2 regions of the Cytobacillus sp. FSL R7-0696 genome follow, and region 2 is predicted to be linked to the other one. Evidence: a T-box and tRNA genes for the amino acid it is inferred to sense, from the RefSeq annotation. Region 2 holds a T-box; the other holds one or more tRNA genes.
The links. A T-box is a leader RNA that pairs with one kind of tRNA and senses whether it is charged. The one in region 2 lies ahead of argS (arginine--tRNA ligase), so its partner is inferred to be a tRNA-Arg.
Positions count from the first base shown of each region.

Region 1: it encodes a tRNA-Arg, which carries the amino acid that the T-box ahead of argS (arginine--tRNA ligase) is inferred to sense. The anticodon was not compared.

Region 1 is NZ_JBBOWA010000001.1:2,530,663-2,536,419, forward strand. It holds rRNA gene MKX29_RS12935 (23S ribosomal RNA) at 226-3,158, shown strand; rRNA gene rrf (5S ribosomal RNA) at 3,431-3,547, shown strand; tRNA gene MKX29_RS12945 (tRNA-Glu) at 3,578-3,652, shown strand; tRNA gene MKX29_RS12950 (tRNA-Val) at 3,657-3,732, shown strand; tRNA gene MKX29_RS12955 (tRNA-Thr) at 3,748-3,823, shown strand; tRNA gene MKX29_RS12960 (tRNA-Lys) at 3,838-3,913, shown strand; tRNA gene MKX29_RS12965 (tRNA-Leu) at 3,923-4,004, shown strand; tRNA gene MKX29_RS12970 (tRNA-Gly) at 4,026-4,100, shown strand; tRNA gene MKX29_RS12975 (tRNA-Arg) at 4,104-4,177, shown strand; tRNA gene MKX29_RS12980 (tRNA-Pro) at 4,186-4,262, shown strand; tRNA gene MKX29_RS12985 (tRNA-Ala) at 4,276-4,351, shown strand; tRNA gene MKX29_RS12990 (tRNA-Met) at 4,379-4,452, shown strand; tRNA gene MKX29_RS12995 (tRNA-Ser) at 4,469-4,561, shown strand; tRNA gene MKX29_RS13000 (tRNA-Met) at 4,576-4,649, shown strand; tRNA gene MKX29_RS13005 (tRNA-Asp) at 4,653-4,729, shown strand; tRNA gene MKX29_RS13010 (tRNA-Phe) at 4,749-4,824, shown strand; tRNA gene MKX29_RS13015 (tRNA-Tyr) at 4,838-4,921, shown strand; tRNA gene MKX29_RS13020 (tRNA-Trp) at 4,925-4,998, shown strand; tRNA gene MKX29_RS13025 (tRNA-His) at 5,005-5,080, shown strand; tRNA gene MKX29_RS13030 (tRNA-Gln) at 5,097-5,168, shown strand; tRNA gene MKX29_RS13035 (tRNA-Cys) at 5,173-5,243, shown strand; tRNA gene MKX29_RS13040 (tRNA-Leu) at 5,248-5,329, shown strand; tRNA gene MKX29_RS13045 (tRNA-Gly) at 5,347-5,417, shown strand; tRNA gene MKX29_RS13050 (tRNA-Ile) at 5,425-5,501, shown strand; tRNA gene MKX29_RS13055 (tRNA-Asn) at 5,512-5,586, shown strand; tRNA gene MKX29_RS13060 (tRNA-Arg) at 5,602-5,675, shown strand.
Region 2 is NZ_JBBOWA010000001.1:1,215,193-1,220,949, reverse strand. It holds gene MKX29_RS06410 (YqaA family protein) at 1-483, opposite strand, end outside; gene MKX29_RS06405 (sulfite exporter TauE/SafE family protein) at 605-1,471, shown strand; gene argS (arginine--tRNA ligase) at 1,683-3,368, opposite strand; T-box leader at 3,425-3,642, opposite strand; gene MKX29_RS06395 (FtsW/RodA/SpoVE family cell cycle protein) at 3,688-4,875, opposite strand; gene mgtE (magnesium transporter) at 5,034-5,757, opposite strand, start outside.

The DNA of each region.
Region 1 (5,757 bases), 1.3 Mb from region 2:
GAAGAAGATTACCGAGTAATCGCCACCTTAGTTATTTTCTCTCTATTTAATAGTAATAGAGTAAAGATACTAAACTTTTTTAAGAAAACACAACCGTGAGGGTTGTGAGAAGCAAGCAGTTCAAGGAAGCGAGCGAGGAAACACCGGAGTGTGCGTCTTGTGCACATGAGGATGTTGACGAGTGAGCTGACGCCGAAATGCGTAGCTTATCGCAAGCCGAACAATGGTTAAGTTAATAAGGGCGCACGGTGAATGCCTTGGCACTAGGAGCCGATGAAGGACGGGACTAACACCGATATGCTTCGGGGAGCTGTAAGTAAGCTTTGATCCGGAGATTTCCGAATGGGGAAACCCCCTATCCGTTATGGGATAGGATCCATACCTGAATACATAGGGTATGGAAGGCAGACCCGGGGAACTGAAACATCTAAGTACCCGGAGGAAGAGAAAGCAAACGCGATTCCCTGAGTAGCGGCGAGCGAAACGGGATTAGCCCAAACCAAGAGGCTTGCCTCTTGGGGTTGTAGGACATTCTATACGGAGTTACAAAGGAACGAGATAGACGAAGAGGTCTGGAAAGGCCCGCCATAGGAGGTAAAAGCCCTGTAGTTGAAACTTCGTTCCCTCCAGAGTGGATCCTGAGTACGGCGGGACACGAGAAATCCCGTCGGAAGCAGGGAGGACCATCTCCCAAGGCTAAATACTCCCTAGTGACCGATAGTGAACCAGTACCGTGAGGGAAAGGTGAAAAGCACCCCGGAAGGGGAGTGAAAGAGATCCTGAAACCGTGTGCCTACAAGTAGTTAGAGCCCGTTAATGGGTGATAGCGTGCCTTTTGTAGAATGAACCGGCGAGTTACGATTACATGCGAGGTTAAGTTGGACAGACGGAGCCGTAGCGAAAGCGAGTCTGAATAGGGCGAATGAGTATGTGGTCGTAGACCCGAAACCAGGTGATCTACCCATGTCCAGGGTGAAGTCCAGGTAACACTGGATGGAGGCCCGAACCCACGTACGTTGAAAAGTGCGGGGATGAGGTGTGGGTAGCGGAGAAATTCCAATCGAACTTGGAGATAGCTGGTTCTCTCCGAAATAGCTTTAGGGCTAGCCTCATGCGTAAGAATCTTGGAGGTAGAGCACTGTTTGGACTAGGGGCCCTCATCGGGTTACCGAATTCAGACAAACTCCGAATGCCAAAGATTTATCCATGGGAGTCAGACTGCGAGTGATAAGATCCGTAGTCAAGAGGGAAACAGCCCAGACCACCAGCTAAGGTCCCAAAGTATACGTTAAGTGGAAAAGGATGTGGAGTTGCTTAGACAACCAGGATGTTGGCTTAGAAGCAGCCACCATTTAAAGAGTGCGTAATAGCTCACTGGTCGAGTGACTCCGCGCCGAAAATGTACCGGGGCTAAACGTATCACCGAAGCTGTGGATTGAACATCGTTGATGTTCAGTGGTAGGAGAGCGTTCTAAGGGCGTTGAAGCTAGACCGTAAGGACTGGTGGAGCGCTTAGAAGTGAGAATGCCGGTATGAGTAGCGAAAGATGGGTGAGAATCCCATCCACCGAATGCCTAAGGTTTCCTGAGGAAGGCTCGTCCGCTCAGGGTTAGTCGGGACCTAAGCCGAGGCTGAAAAGCGTAGGCGATGGACAACAGGTTGATATTCCTGTACCACCGTATTCTGTTTGAGTGATGGGGGGACGCAGGAGGATAGGGTAAGCGCACGATTGGATGTGCGTCTAAGCAGTTAGAGGGACCATGAGGCAAATCCCATGGTCATATACCTTGAGCTGTGATAGCGAGGGAAATTTAGTACCGAAGTTCTTGATTCCACACTGCCAAGAAAAGCCTCTAGCGAGGAATAAGGTGCCCGTACCGCAAACCGACACAGGTAGGCGAGGAGAGAATCCTAAGGTGAGCGAGAGAACTCTCGTTAAGGAACTCGGCAAAATGACCCCGTAACTTCGGGAGAAGGGGTGCTCATTAGGGTGTTAAAGCCTTGATGAGCCGCAGTGAATAGGCCCAGGCGACTGTTTAGCAAAAACACAGGTCTCTGCGAAGCCGCAAGGCGAAGTATAGGGGCTGACGCCTGCCCGGTGCTGGAAGGTTAAGAGGAGAGGTTAGCTCACGCGAAGCTTTGAATCGAAGCCCCAGTAAACGGCGGCCGTAACTATAACGGTCCTAAGGTAGCGAAATTCCTTGTCGGGTAAGTTCCGACCCGCACGAAAGGCGTAACGATCTGGGCACTGTCTCAACGAGAGACTCGGTGAAATTATAGTACCTGTGAAGATGCAGGTTACCCGCGACAGGACGGAAAGACCCCGTGGAGCTTTACTGTAGCCTGATATTGAATTTTGGTACAGCTTGTACAGGATAGGTAGGAGCCTTAGAAGCCGGAGCGCTAGCTTCGGTGGAGGCGTCGGTGGGATACTACCCTGGCTGTATTGAAATTCTAACCCACATCCCTTATCGGGATGGGAGACAGTGTCAGGTGGGCAGTTTGACTGGGGCGGTCGCCTCCTAAAGAGTAACGGAGGCGCCCAAAGGTTCCCTCAGAATGGTTGGAAATCATTCGTAGAGTGTAAAGGCACAAGGGAGCTTGACTGCGAGACCTACAAGTCGAGCAGGGACGAAAGTCGGGCTTAGTGATCCGGTGGTTCCGCATGGAAGGGCCATCGCTCAACGGATAAAAGCTACCCCGGGGATAACAGGCTTATCTCCCCCAAGAGTCCACATCGACGGGGAGGTTTGGCACCTCGATGTCGGCTCATCGCATCCTGGGGCTGTAGTCGGTCCCAAGGGTTGGGCTGTTCGCCCATTAAAGCGGTACGCGAGCTGGGTTCAGAACGTCGTGAGACAGTTCGGTCCCTATCCGTCGTGGGCGCAGGAAATTTGAGAGGAGCTGTCCTTAGTACGAGAGGACCGGGATGGACGCACCGCTGGTGTACCAGTTGTCTTGCCAAAGGCATCGCTGGGTAGCTATGTGCGGAAGGGATAAGTGCTGAAAGCATCTAAGCATGAAGCCCCCCTCGAGATGAGATTTCCCATAGCGCAAGCTAGTAAGATCCCTGAAAGATGATCAGGTTGATAGGTTAGAGGTGGAAGTGTGGCGACACATGTAGCTGACTAATACTAATCGATCGAGGACTTAACCAAAACGAAAAGCGAAAGCGCCTTGCACAGGTGCGACAAGCATAAGACGGATTTGACAGGAGGTTGTTCTTTAACCTCATGACAAATTTGACTTATGACCTCGAGCACCTAGGCGCTGTAGCTGGACAATTCGAAATGCGGGCGGCTACTAGCCGCCGCAGCTAGACAGCACTACGTAAGTAGTAGCCTACAGTACGCATTCAGGCGATTACTCAATAACAATCTTCTTCAACATTACCTAGTTTTGAGGGAACGATTCCCTTACAATTTTATAGTTCGGTGGCGATAGCGAGAAGGTCACACCCGTTCCCATACCGAACACGGAAGTTAAGCTTCTCAGCGCCGATGGTAGTTAGGGGCTGTCCCCTTGTGAGAGTAGGACGCTGCCGGGCAAACTACCCCATTTTTTGGGGTTATTTTTTGGCCCCTTGGTCAAGCGGTTAAGACACCGCCCTTTCACGGCGGTAACACGGGTTCGAATCCCGTAGGGGTCACCATTTTGGAGGATTAGCTCAGCTGGGAGAGCATCTGCCTTACAAGCAGAGGGTCGGCGGTTCGATCCCGTCATCCTCCACCATTTTTTTGTATATTTGCCGGCCTAGCTCAATTGGTAGAGCAACTGACTTGTAATCAGTAGGTTGGGGGTTCAAGTCCTCTGGCCGGCACCACTCGTGCTTTGTACGAGCCATTAGCTCAGTTGGTAGAGCATCTGACTTTTAATCAGAGGGTCGAAGGTTCGAGTCCTTCATGGCTCACCATTTAAATTTGCGGGTGTGGCGGAATTGGCAGACGCACCAGACTTAGGATCTGGCGCCGCAAGGCGTGGGGGTTCGACTCCCTTCACCCGCATTAGTTTTATAATGAATAGTTGCGGAAGTAGTTCAGTGGTAGAACATCACCTTGCCAAGGTGAGGGTCGCGGGTTCGAATCCCGTCTTCCGCTCCAGATGCGCCCGTAGCTCAATTGGATAGAGCGTTTGACTACGGATCAAAAGGTTAGGGGTTCGACTCCTCTCGGGCGCGCTTTATTTCGGGAAGTAGCTCAGCTTGGTAGAGCACTTGGTTTGGGACCAAGGGGTCGCAGGTTCGAATCCTGTCTTCCCGACCACGAATACTTTTTAGGGGCCTTAGCTCAGCTGGGAGAGCGCCTGCTTTGCACGCAGGAGGTCAGCGGTTCGATCCCGCTAGGCTCCACCAATTTAATTTTTATAAAATATATTTTATGGCGGTGTAGCTCAGCTGGCTAGAGCGTACGGTTCATACCCGTGAGGTCGGGGGTTCGATCCCCTCCGCCGCTATTGCTTTTTTATTAATGGAGGAATACCCAAGTCTGGCTGAAGGGATCGGTCTTGAAAACCGACAGGGGTGTTAAAGCCCGCGGGGGTTCGAATCCCTCTTCCTCCGCCATTAATATTTATTATCGCGGGGTGGAGCAGTCCGGTAGCTCGTCGGGCTCATAACCCGAAGGTCGCAGGTTCAAATCCTGCCCCCGCAATCTGGTCCGGTAGTTCAGTTGGTTAGAATGCCTGCCTGTCACGCAGGAGGTCGCGGGTTCGAGTCCCGTCCGGACCGCCATTTACATATTTATTATTTTGGCTCAGTAGCTCAGTCGGTAGAGCAAAGGACTGAAAATCCTTGTGTCGGCGGTTCGATTCCGTCCTGAGCCACCATTTATTCTTTTTTGGAGGGGTAGCGAAGTGGCTAAACGCGGCGGACTGTAAATCCGCTCCTTCGGGTTCGGCAGTTCGAATCTGCCCCCCTCCACCATCTAGGGGTATAGTTTAATGGTAAAACGAAGGTCTCCAAAACCTTTGATGTGGGTTCGATTCCTACTACCCCTGCCATTCATGGCGGTTGTGGCGAAGTGGTTAACGCATCGGATTGTGGTTCCGACATTCGTGGGTTCGATTCCCATCAGCCGCCCCATTTTTAAATATTTTGTTGGGCTATAGCCAAGTGGTAAGGCAACGGATTTTGATTCCGTCATTCGTAGGTTCGAACCCTACTAGCCCAGTTATGGCAGCATAGCCAAGTGGTAAGGCAGAGGTCTGCAAAACCTTTATCCCCGGTTCAAATCCGGGTGTTGCCTTTATGCCGGTGTGGCGGAATTGGCAGACGCGCACGACTCAAAATCGTGTTCCTTCGGGAGTGTCGGTTCGACCCCGACCACCGGTATGTTGAAGTTCTTAAATGCGGGTGTAGTTTAGTGGTAAAACCTCAGCCTTCCAAGCTGATGATGAGGGTTCGATTCCCTTCACCCGCTTAAATAGGGGCCTATAGCTCAGCTGGTTAGAGCGCACGCCTGATAAGCGTGAGGTCGATGGTTCGAGTCCATTTAGGCCCACCATTTATATTATTCCGCAGTAGCTCAGTGGTAGAGCATTCGGCTGTTAACCGAACGGTCGTAGGTTCGAATCCTACCTGCGGAGCCATACATATTTTAGTTTGCGCCTTTAGCTCAGCTGGATAGAGCAACAGCCTTCTAAGCTGTGGGTCAGAGGTTCGAATCCTCTAAGGCGCGTCAAAGCTCTCGCTGAAAAGCCCGCTATATCAACCTTCTAGCCCGTCAAATGAAACGGTCAGTGTAACGGTCAAATTGCCGA
Region 2 (5,757 bases):
TATGAAAGGTACAGCTTTATTGCCTAATTGATGGATGAGAAAAGCTTCAAAATAAAACCTTGCGCCCCTTCCAATCGTCGCCCATAATACAACGGTCTGTATATTCATTTTTGAGATACCAGATAAAATCGTAAATATTTTAAACGGTAATGGTGTAAAGGCAGATATCAGAATGGCCAATGGACCAAGTTTTTTAAAGTAAAGTTCTACTTTCATAATTTGTTGCTCTTTAAAAAGTGCTCGTAGGACAGGCCTGCCAACTCGTAAGCCGATATACCAGCCAAAGATTGCACCGACAACAGAAGCGAAAGTAGTGAGAAAAGCGTACCAATACACGTGCTCACTATCTGCTAGTCCCATTGGAATCAAAAGTAAATCAGGGGGAATGGGGAAGAAAGAAGAGTCAGCGAACGAAACGAAAAACAGTCCAAACACACCATATTCCAATAACCATTCTTTAAGTAAATGTAAAATTTCTTGCATATATGAAAACCCCTTTTTAAGATTACATGGTTTGTCCTTTAGAAATTATATGTGCACTTTTTCTTTTCATTACTATGGGGTATGATGGGGATGGTTGTTTGCATAGAAAGGTGATGGAATTGTGGAATTGATATTGTTTTTTCTACTAGGTGCCTTAATCAGTGTGTTGTCAGGTTTTTTTGGCATCGGTGGAGGGTTTATATTAACACCATTATTAATGCTCATTGGACTTGCCCCTATTGAGGCAATTGCGACAAGTTTGTTATTTACAATTGGGAGTTCATCTTCTGGGATTATCGGTCATATAAAATTAAAAAATATTAATTGGAAAGCAGGGATTATTTTAGGGGTGAGTGGGATCATTGCTACCCAAATTGCCCATCCTTTTGTTGTCTTTTTAGATGCTCATCAGTTAGATGAATGGGCGATTCCTGTTATGTATATTGTGTTGCTTTCTTTCTTTTCTGTTCAAATGTTTAAGAAGAAAAATACGCAGCAAGGAGTGAGCGGGTTAGTTCAACCTTCCATAGTAAAAATGGTCTTAATCGGCTTGTTTGCAGGGTTTGTCTCCACTTCTTTAGGTGTAGGTGGAGGGTTTATTATTGTACCAATGTCGATCGCCTTTCTAGGTATGTTACCTAAGAAGGCGGTAGGAACGAGCTTATTTGCAGTCCTATTTATTGTTTTAGCAGGTTTCTTATCCTACGCATTCACTGTAGAAATTAATTATTTTATGGGAATATTCTTACTTGCTGGTGGGCTACTAGGTTCTCAATTCGGAGCTAGATCAACCGATGTTTTTGAAAACAAAGAAATTACTACATTACTAGCATTTCTATACTTAACGACGATTTTGAGTGTGGCACTTAAGGCATTTGAACAAAATATTTTGGGATTAATCATCGTTGTCCTTTATCTTCTCTACTTTTTCACTGTTCTAGGGAAAAGACATATTGCTCATTGGCGAGAAGAAAAAGGGTACTCTTAAACAGGGACATACAGGGTAGGCTTTGGTTTAGTGTGAATAAGAAATATGACGAAGTAAGCCTGTTTTCAGCTCTTTCCTGATAGATCGCATTTTTCAATAGGCTACATATTGTAGCCGCACTATTTTTGGTGGTCACAAACTGTGTACTTTTGCTTCATTCAATCAAATAGCTCCCAATTGGCTATAGAGGGAGCTGGTGTACAAGGTGAAATTACATCTCCTGAGGTGCCTTCATACCAAGTAAATGCAGACCGTCAGTTAAGATGATTGTTACTGCTTTGACAAGACCGAGTCTCGAAGATAAATGTTCATCTTTATGAAGTATTTTTTCGTTAGCGTAGTATTTGTTAAAGCTTTGCGCTAGACTAATTAAATATTTGGCAATGATGGACGGTGCTGATTTTTCATGGGCAAGAACGAGCTTATCTGGATAAAGGGATAAAAGTTTAGCTACTTGCCAAGCGTATTCACTTGATAAACCTTCTATTTTATCAGTCTTTTGCTGACTTTTGTGTAAAATAGATTGCGCTCTAGCTTGTGTATACTGTACATACGGACCGGTTTCCCCTTCGAATGTTAACATGTCTTCTAAAGAAAATTCTATTTGTTTCATTCGTTCATTCTTTAAATCATGAAAAATAATTGCTCCTACACCAACAGCTTTAGCTACCTCATCTTTGTTCTTTAGATGAGGATTTTTTTGTTCAATATTTTCTGAAGCTAATTGTATGGCATCTTGTAGTACTTCCTCCAATAATATGACACGACCTTTTCTTGTCGACATCTTCTTACCTTCTTGTAAATACAACCCAAATGGGATGTGATGGATATGTGTCGCCCAGGAATGCCCCATTTTAGATAATACGGCTTTGACTTGTTGGAAGTGGATGGACTGCTCTGGACCAACGATATAGAGAGCCTCATCAAATTGGTATGTTTGTTTACGATAAATGGCCGCCGTAATATCGCGTGTAGCATATAGAGTCGCTCCATCTGATTTCTTAATTAAGCAAGGAGGTAGATTTTCATCTGATAAGGGTACGATTTCTGCTCCATCAGAGGTGCATAGCAAGTCAGATTGTTGCAGTGTATCGACAATCGCGTTCATTTGATTGTTATAAAAGGCCTCCCCATGATTAGAGTCAAAAGAGACACCGAGCAGTTGATAGGTTTTCTCGAATTCTTTTAAAGATTCGTCTCTAAACCAAGACCAAAGTTGCTTTGCCTCCGCATCATCAAGTTCAAGTTTTCTGAACCAAGCTCTTGCTTCTTCATGCAAGTGGGGATGTTCCTCAGCTTTCTCGTGAAATTTTACGTATAATTGGAGTAATTCCTTAATTGGCTCCTTCTTAATTAAAGCTTCACTTCCCCAATGCTTATAGGCAGTAATGAGTTTGCCAAATTGTGTGCCCCAGTCGCCTAAATGATTAATCTTAACTGTATCATATCCATGCTTTTCTGCTATAAGTGCAAGGGAATGACCAATGACTGTCGAACGAAGATGCCCCATTGAGAATGGTTTGGCGATATTTGGGCTAGAGTAGTCTAATACGATTGTTTTACCTTTACCGCTTCCTGATTGTCCGTAATTCTCTCCTTGATGTAGTACGGCTTGAATAATGAGTTGACTGATTGCTTTTTTATTAAAAAATATATTTACATATGGCCCAACAGCTTCAACATGATCTATCCATTCATGAGTTAGTTTTCCTGTTAAGTCTTTTGCTAATAGATTTGGGTTTTCTTTATAAATCTTTGCTAGTGCAAAACATGGGAAGGAGAGGTCGCCATGTTCGGATGTTTTAGGCGTTTCTAACAAGCGACGAATCTCACCTTCACTTAAGGCATTATCTATTGCAACTTGAATACTTGAACTGATTGTCTTTTTCATATCTATCACCTTTTTCACCTCCAAAAAATATAGAAAACATAAAAAAGCCCGTCTCTCATAATTTGAGAGACGAGCCTTAAACCCGCGGTACCACTCTAATTGTTCGTAACGAACCCCTTTACTACTTGCCTGTAACGGGGCGAACAACCGACATGACCTACTTGGATTCTGCCATGCTTCTATCGAAGTGCGCTTCAATGTGGCTTTTCTCGCAGGCTCTCACCATCCCTGCTTCGCTTTAGAATTCACCTACATCTACTCTCTTCGTCACTGAATTTCCGTTTGATTTTCCATTATTATACGCTAGATTTTTAAAAAAGCAACCTTAAGATGCACGATAATATTTAGAGCTGTCTTGGAACATATAACTCTTTTGGTGAAATCTAATGCTAAAAATAAGCCCCATAGCCATCATATTGCCGATTAAGGAACTACCCCCATAACTAATAAAAGGAAGAGGAATACCTGTAATCGGTAATACTTGAATGGTCATCCCGATATTTTGAAATACATGGAACGTAATATAACTAATAACGCCCACGCAGACATAAGTATTAAATGGGTCATTGACTGATAAGGCAATTTTCGTTAAGTGGAAAATAAGTATAAAATATAAGCATATCACGACACTTGCTCCAATAAAGCCGTATTCTTCACCAATGACACTGAAAATAAAGTCTGTGTGAACATCGGGGATATAAACTTGTCTCTCATAAAAACCTTTACCACCCAATTCTCCCGAGCCGATAGCATGAAGAGAATTGTACAGTTGTAAGCCAGCTCCTTGTTTATGTGTATACGGATCTAACCAAGCATAAATCCGCATTAATTGGTAGTTATCCACTGATAGATACTTTAATAATGTTTCAGGAGCCCAAATAATGTAATAGATGATGGTTCCACCTACAGCTGCAACCGTTCCGTAAACAGGGAGGATAATTTTCCAAGTAATACCGGACACAAGTAGAATCCCCGTGAAAATAGCGATAATAACGAGCGCCGTACCCAAATCTTCTAAAATGATTAGTCCTAGCGGAACACAAGTAACGAGCCCAAGTTTAATAAACAGTATAAGGTCATTTTTTACCGTTTTCATGGTGTATTTTGCATAATGATCTACAATCACTTTACTTAGTGCGAGGATAAGAAATATTTTAAAGAACTCGGATGGCTGCAAAGAAGGTCCTGGCAGACCGTTGTACCAGAGCTTTGCACCTTTTACTTCATAGGCAAGGGACTCTGGTGCGATAAAAAGTCCTGCTTGAAGTATTGTGCCAATACCGAATAAGATCCAGGTCATTCGCTTTATCTGATCAGAATCAAAGTACATAATGGCTGCGATCACAATCATACCTATACTATAAAAGATTATTTGTTGTAGCACGAAGTTATCTGGATACTGTGCTGTTGTTTGCCCGCTATAAATAGCAGTGCAACTAATGATGCAGAACAAAAATAATATTAGGGCTAATGTCCAATCAAAGCGATCATTCTTTTTTTGTATACGATCCATATATAAACACCTATCTTTATTTTATACATTAAGGTCATGCTACGAACAGAAAAAAACCATTAGGAATCTTCTGCAAGGGAATATGTTTAAACGTATATATAGACGTACAGAATTGAAAAAGAGTTTCCTTATTTACAATATAAAATAAAAAAGTAATGTTAAGTTAAGTAGGAAATAAACATTGTGGCAATACCAAAATACGTAACAAGTGAGAAAATGTCATTTAATGTTGTGATAAGAGGCCCGGAAGCTATGGCTGGATCTATCCCGAATTTGTATAACAATAAAGGGATAGTGGCTCCCGAAAGTGTCCCGATAATTAAAGTTAGAAGTAGGGAAACTCCGACTACTAAGCCTAAATAAATATTTCCTTGCCAAAAAAATGCAATCAGTGCGATTAAAATACCACAAGTGACACCAATAATCACACCTACCCCTAACTCCCTAAGGATCAGTTTCGTAACCACTTTTTTATTTAAATTATTGGATACAAGTCCTCGGACAACTACAGCTAATGATTGCGTACCTGTGTTACCTGTCATACCAGAAATCATGGGCATGAAAAAGGCGAGGGCTACGACTTGCGATAAAGTAGCCTCATACCCGCTTATGATACTGCCTGAAATAATGCCGATGAATAATAAAAGAATGAGCCACGGTAACCTTCGATAAGCGGCGACGAAAGCTTTCGTATCAAAGTCAATTGCCTTACCGGAAGCGGATAGCTTTTCAATATCTTCATTCGCTTCTTGGACCACAACATCCATCAAGTCATCAACAGTGGCAATACCCATTAGCACATTTTCTTCATTCACAATTGGAATAGCAAGGAAATCATATTTTAAGACCATGTTTGCAACTTCTTCTTGGTCTGTCGTCACT